3 regions of the Protofrankia sp. Cas3 genome follow, and region 1 is predicted to be linked to each of the others. Evidence: riboswitches for the same ligand, from Rfam matches in the RefSeq annotation. Region 1 holds a riboswitch; each other region holds the start of a gene.

What was found. Region 1 has a riboswitch for cobalamin ahead of U9983_RS17505 (CbtB domain-containing protein). Riboswitches for the same ligand answer to the same signal wherever they lie in the genome.
Region 2: another riboswitch for cobalamin. It lies ahead of bluB (5,6-dimethylbenzimidazole synthase); the one in region 1 lies ahead of U9983_RS17505 (CbtB domain-containing protein).
Region 3: another riboswitch for cobalamin. It lies ahead of U9983_RS13820 (VWA domain-containing protein); the one in region 1 lies ahead of U9983_RS17505 (CbtB domain-containing protein).

The regions. Positions count from the first base shown of each region.
Region 1 is NZ_CAUVXP010000098.1:1,689-3,885, reverse strand. Features, by position in the region: gene U9983_RS17510 (CbtA family protein) at 1-633, opposite strand, end outside; gene U9983_RS17505 (CbtB domain-containing protein) at 646-867, opposite strand; cobalamin riboswitch at 917-1,041, opposite strand; gene U9983_RS17500 (YccF domain-containing protein) at 1,146-1,565, opposite strand; gene U9983_RS17495 (SnoaL-like polyketide cyclase) at 1,952-2,197, shown strand, end outside.
Region 2 is NZ_CAUVXP010000017.1:19,400-21,596, forward strand. Features, by position in the region: gene U9983_RS05450 (FHA domain-containing protein) at 246-887, shown strand; cobalamin riboswitch at 985-1,186, shown strand; gene bluB (5,6-dimethylbenzimidazole synthase) at 1,223-1,843, shown strand; gene U9983_RS05460 (malonic semialdehyde reductase) at 1,945-2,197, opposite strand, start outside.
Region 3 is NZ_CAUVXP010000064.1:6,952-9,148, forward strand. Features, by position in the region: gene cobN (cobaltochelatase subunit CobN) at 1-957, shown strand, start outside; cobalamin riboswitch at 1,016-1,143, shown strand; gene U9983_RS13820 (VWA domain-containing protein) at 1,276-2,197, shown strand, end outside.

The DNA of each region.
Region 1 (2,197 bases):
CGCCAGGGATGCGATGCGGAACCGCCACAGCACATCGGCGGGAAATCCCTGCGGGGTCTCTTGCACCTGTGGCAGGAGGTAACAGGCCAACCCGACGATCACCAGAGCACCGGCCATGGCGAGCAACGCCGCATCCCAGGCACCGAACCTCGCCGCGAGCCGGCGAGCCGTCACAGCGCCACCGATGACCACTGCCAGCGAGATCAGCATCATCGTGAAGTACAGGCTTGTGCGCTCACCGATGGTGTCGGGATTACCGATGGACGGCGGGTTGGCCGGATACTTCAGATCGGGCAGCAGGTACATTCCCATGAAGCCCGCGAGCGCCACCAGCGCCGCCGTCCCCCGCGCACCCAGGCCACCGAGGCGGCCCTGCACACCGGCGTAGGCGAGAGCGAAGAGCCCGCCGATTGCGACGCCGAACACCAACAGGCCGGTGAACAGGCCGATGGTGCTCTGCACGTTTCGGGACACCAGATTCATTGCCTGCACGCCGTCGGCGGCGTCCCGCGCCGACTCGAAGGCGATCGCGTGGCCGACCTCGCTCTCCCCGAGGAGCTTGGCGACGACGAAGGCACACACGGCTGCGAGCGCGCCGACCAGCATCCCACGGATCAGCAGTGCGCGAACCATCACCGGCCCCGCTCAGTGACAGGCGAAACCGAGCAGGTGACGGGCATCGTGTACGAACTCGTGGATGTAACTACCGCCCACGAGCGACACGGCGCCCTGTTCCGCACCGACGAAGTACAGCAGCAGCAGCGCCAGGACCGAACCGAAGAGCGCAAATGGGGCCAGCTCGGTCAGGGGGATCGTCGGCAGCGCCGGACGGGCGGCCGGCGCATCGCCAGCCGCTGGATACGCCATTGCATGGGCCATTGCGGGACCTCCACAGGAATCACGCGTTCCACTCGGCAGGGCATGTCCGGCGATGGGTCTGGCTTCCGACGTCGCTCCTTGGGCGGGCCGGTCACAGTGGCGCGACCGTGCCGGATTCACACCGGCTTCCACCGCTCGGACACCAATGAGACAACCAGCAATCAACCCCTCGCGTCAAGCAGTACCGGTTACGCATCTCACCGGGTACTCAGAGGACCAGCTGGGCCGAAGGGCGAAGAGCGCCCGCCGTCACCTGTGGACAGCCCTCACCTGTAGACCGATGCCGCGACCGGGATGGCCGGATCGAGGTTCTGAAGGGGGACCACCCGCCGACCCAGTGGCGCGATGGCCAGCGGAATCATCTTGAACGACGCCACGCCGAACGGGATCCCGATGATCGTCAAACAGAGCACCACGCCGAAGATCAAATGTCCGAGGACGAGCCACCAGCCGGCGATCAGGAACCACAGCAGGTTGACCAGGAAGAGCACGACGGGAGCCTCGCCGGGCTGGTCGACCACGACCCGGCCGAACGGCCAGACGACGTAGCCCGCCAACCTGAACGCCGCGACCCCGAACGGGATCGTCACGATCAGCAGGCAGCACACGATGCCGGCAAGGAGATAGCCGAGCGCCAGCTCGAACCCGGCGAACAACAGCCACAGAATGTTTCCGATTATCCGCACGCCCGCTACCTACCCGCCTGAGCGGTCACGATCCCGAGTCGCGCTCGACCCGGATCCGGCGGGACTGGATCGCCGGCATCTCGCGGACCTCACGACCCGCCACGCCCCGACCCCTTCGACAAGGGCCTCGCCGGCACACCCAACCCCGACATTCAGGTATATCCATATGTTCGGCTAATTCAGGACCTTCGTCCTGTTTTCTGCTACCCTCACGGGTAGTAACCTGACCGGGACGGAGGACGCGGGATGCATGCTCCACGCCCTGCAACGCCGCGTCCCCGTTGCCGGCCGCGCTGGGCAGCACCGCTCCCATCCGTTCCGGAGATTCTTCCCGGACGGCACTCGACGCATCCTGGACTTGACCGAACGACAGGAGGAGCAACACGGTGAACAACGAGAAGACCGAAGACCAGCCGCTGCACGTGCAGGGCCGGGACGCGGTCATCGCCGGTGCCGCTGGAGTACGGTGGCGCGACGGCGAGCCGCCCGACTATCATCTGTCAAAAGAGACAATGCCCCAGGAACGTACCCACGAACACGCCAAGGGCTCCCTGGCCGACATCGTCGAGCGCGTGGTTCAGGTCTTCGAAATGGAGGTCTCCCACAAGAAAGATCCGGCCCAGTGGGTCAGT
Region 2 (2,197 bases), on a different contig from region 1:
ATCCGGGCAGCTGACGTGCGGCATTTATATGTATCTTTCATAACGCATGGCATATTGGTCGAAATATCATGGCGAGTACAAACAGAAGGAATAAACTTCGCCACATCGCATCGCCGACCCATGTGCCGCGGTACCATACACCCGACGAATGAAACTCGTAAAGAAAGGAGTCCGGCGTCATGCCTGATCGGCTCATCGCAGATCCTCGCGGATTCGGCCGGCGCGCCACGTTGGATGTGTGAGACGTGGATGGTGACTCTTCTGCAGACATCTTCCTGTTCTACCGCGACGGCACCGGGAAGCAGCAGGTGGTGAACCTGACCGCGGCCGTGGGTGTGACGGTCGGTCGCGGTCCCGGTAGCGACGTCAGGCTGGCGTGGGACAGCAAGGTCTCACGCCTGCATGCACAGTTCCAACAGATCGGAACCAACTGGATACTGATCGACGGAGGGTTGTCCCGTAACGGCACCTTTGTGAACGGGGAACGGCTCGTCGGACGGCGACGGCTCGGGGACGGCGACGTTATTCTCGTCGGTTCGACCTCGCTGACTTATCGTGACAACCGCTTCGGCCGCACATCCGCCGGCCGTGGCGCGATAGAGACCCAAGACGTGAACAATATCGTGACCCTGCGTTCCCTGTCGTCGACCCAGCTGCTGGTACTGGAATCCCTGTGTCGCCCGTACCAGGAGCGAACCCCGTACACGACCCCCGCAACAAATCGGCAGATCGCCGACGAGTTGTTCTTCAGTGTCGAGGCGGTCAAGACCCACCTACGGACGTTGTTTCGCAAGTTCGGCGTGGAAGAACTGCCGCAGAACCAGAAGCGAATGAAGCTCGTCGAGCTGGCTTTCCAGGCCGGGTTGGTGTCCGAGCGCGAACATTGATCGTCACCACTGGCCCACCACGCCGCCCTCCCAGCCCCGTCGCCCGATGACTTCGGGCGTTCCGCGGTCAGACCGAGCTTCGCGTGTGGGATGATCGTGGCGGCATCCTTCGCGAGGTGCCCTGGGAGACCGGGGAGAATCGGGAAGCCGGTGAGAGTCCGGCACGGGCCCGCCGCGGTCATCGGGGAGTCACCGTCCACGCGCGCAGGCGCAGCCACTGGGCCACCTGGCCTGGGAAGGCCGGGCGGCCAGGCGTTGATCCGAGAGTCCGAAGACCGGCCTCGCATGTGTGCCACCCGCCGATGGTCGGGTGGTCGGAGCGCGGGAGCCTCGCCATGTCCGTAGACATCTACGATGTGATCAAAAAACGCCGTGACGTGCGTGCCCAGTTCACCGGAGCGCCGATCGCGGCCGATGTCCTGGACCGTGTGCTTGCGGCGGCCCATGCCGCCCCGAGCGTCGGCCTGAGTCAGCCATGGGACTTCATCCTGGTCGAAAACATCCGAACCCGGAAAACCTTTCATGATCATGTCAGGCATGAACAGGCGATCTTCGCCGCGACGCTGACCGCGGACCAAGCCACCCGTTTCAGCCGGATCAAGATCGACGGCGTACTGGAGTCCACGCTGGCCGTCGTGGTGACATACGACCCGCTACGCGGCGCACCAGCCGTCCTGGGACGACACTCCATCGCGGATGCCGGGCTGTATTCCGTATGTCTGGCCATCGAGAACCTGTGGCTGGCAGCGACCGCCGAAGGCCTCGGCGTCGGCTGGGTGTCCTTCTATCGTGAACAGGCCGTTCGGAACATGCTCGGGATTCCCGACGAAGTCCGGCCGGTCGCGTGGTTGTGTCTGGGGCCAGTCACACATCATGAGACCGTCCCCGACCTGGAACGGCACAACTGGGCCTACCGGCGCGCTCTGCCTCAGGCAGTCCATCACGAGATGTGGTAGTCAGCTGGTCATGAATCGATGGTCGGCCACCGTCGGGCAAAGGTGGCCGACCGTCGGCGGCTCTCCAGGGAGCTGACGTCGGAGCCCGTTTCAAGATTGTTTCAGAGGGCGGAGACTACCTGCTCGTAGTCCAGCCGTGGGCTGCGGTCGAACCACGGATTCTCCCCGGGCCTGCCGATGTTGATGACTGCGAGCGTCCGCAACGGCTGGTGGGCAAAGAACTCCTTGTCGACGGCGGTGGCGTCCAGGCCCGTCATCGGGCCAGCCGCGAGCCCAGCGGCGCGGATGCCCAGAATGAGGTAGCCGATCTGCAGGCCGGCGTTGAAGCGGGCCGTCTGCTCGCGAGCGACCGGT
Region 3 (2,197 bases), on a different contig from region 1:
GGCCGGCCGCGGGTGGACGTGGTCGTGCGGATCTCCGGCTTCTTCCGGGATGCCTTCCCCCACGTTGTCACGCTGCTCGACGACGCGGTGAGCGCCGTCGCGGCCCTCGACGAGGAGGCGGATGGCGACAACGCACTCGCCGCCCACGTCCGCGCGGACCTGCGTGCCGCTCCCGGTGACCGGCGGCGGGCCACGACCCGTATCTTCGGGTCGAAGCCGGGGGCCTACGGCGCCGGTCTCCTGCCCCTGATCGACTCGCGCGAGTGGCGTTCGGACGCCGACCTTGCCGAGGTGTACGCGGTGTGGGGCGGCTACGCCTACGGCCGCGACCTCGACGGGCGGGAGGCCCGAGCCGACATGGAGCAGGCGTTCCGTCGCATCCAGGTGGCCGTGAAGAATCAGGACACCCGCGAGCACGACCTGGTCGACTCCGACGACTACTTTCAGTACCACGGCGGGATGGTCGCGGCGGTCCGCGCGCTCACGGGCGCGTCACCGGCGGCCTACGTGGGGGACAGCGCCATGCCGGACGCGGTGAAGACCCGCACGTTGCAGGAGGAGACCCACCGGGTGTTCCGGGCCCGGGTGGTGAATCCGCGCTGGATCGCGGCGATGCGCCGCCACGGTTACAAGGGCGCGTTCGAACTGGCGGCGACCGTCGACTACCTGTTCGGTTATGACGCGACCGCGGGTGTCGTGCAGGACTGGATGTACGAGTCGTTGGCCGCCTCCTATGTGTTCGACCCCGAAACCCGCGACTTCATGCAAACGTCCAATCCGTGGGCGCTGCGCGGCATCGCTGAACGCCTGCTGGAAGCCGCCGACCGCGGCCTGTGGGAAAAACCCGACGCCACCACCATCGACGGACTCCGCCAGACCTACCTGGAGCTCGAAGGTGACCTTGAAGGCGGCGTTGCGGGCGGCGTTGCAGGCGGCCTCGAAAGCCGCGAAGAATAACCCGTCGGACCGTCGCTATGACCGTAGGTGTGCCATGCTGAGAAACGCGACGGCAGTGGAGGAAGCCGGTGGGAATCCGGCGCGGTCCCGCCACTGTCACCGGGGAGCAACCCCTCACCGTACGTCACGGCCGCGAGAGCGGTTGGAAGGCCGAGGGGGCGCGCTGATCCGGAAGTCAGGATACTCCGGCCGTCCGCACCGTTACCGAGGGCGAGGAAACCCGAGGGAGGACCGCGGTATGCCAACGCACGCCCGCCGGCTCGTGATCGGCCGGCTCGTGATCGATACGGAGTCCGGCGCACACCGGCACAGGGCACGATGACGGCCTACCCGTTGTCCGCGGTGGTGGGCATGGACGACCTGCGGCTCGCGCTCGTCCTCAACGCGGTGTCCCCGGCGATCGGCGGGGTCCTCGTCCGCGGCGAGAAGGGCACGGCCAAGTCGACCGCGGTCCGAGGGCTCGCCGCGTTGCTCCCACCGGTGAACGTGGTAACCGGCTGCCGGTTCTCCTGTGACCCGGCCGCGGTTGACCCCGACTGCCCGGACGGCCCGCATCCACCGGAGGCGCGGCCGAGCACCCGGGCGGCGCGCCTGGTGGAGCTGCCGGTCGGCGCCTCTGAGGACAGGGTCACCGGAGCGATCGACCTCGACCGGGCGCTCGCCGAAGGCGTCACCTCGCTGCGGCCGGGGTTGCTCGCCGCCGCCCATCGCGGCCTGCTCTACGTCGACGAGGTCAACCTCCTGCACGACCATCTCGTCGACCTGCTGTTGGACGCGGCCGCCCTCGGTGTCGCCCACGTGGAACGTGACGGGGTGTCGGTGCGCCATGCAGCCCGCTTCCTGCTGGTCGGGACGATGAACCCCGAAGAAGGTGAGCTGCGCCCGCAGTTGCTGGACCGCTTCGGACTGACCGTCGAGGTCGCCGCCAGCCGACAGCCGCCGGTGCGGGCCGAGGTGGTGCGCCGCAGGCTGGCCTACGACGCCGACCCCGACGCCTTCGCCGCTCGCTGGGCGGTGCAGGAGACCGCCCTGGCCGCCCGGATCGCCACCGCCCGCGACCGGCTGCCCGCTGTCGAACTGCCCGACTCCGCACTGCGCCAGGTCACCGCGGTGTGTGCGGCGTTCGACGTGGACGGGATGCGCGCGGACGTGGTCGTGGCACGCACCGCGATCGCGCTGGCAGCCTGGGAGGGCCGGGAGACCGTCGACGCCGACGACGTCCGCCGGGCCGCCCGCCTGG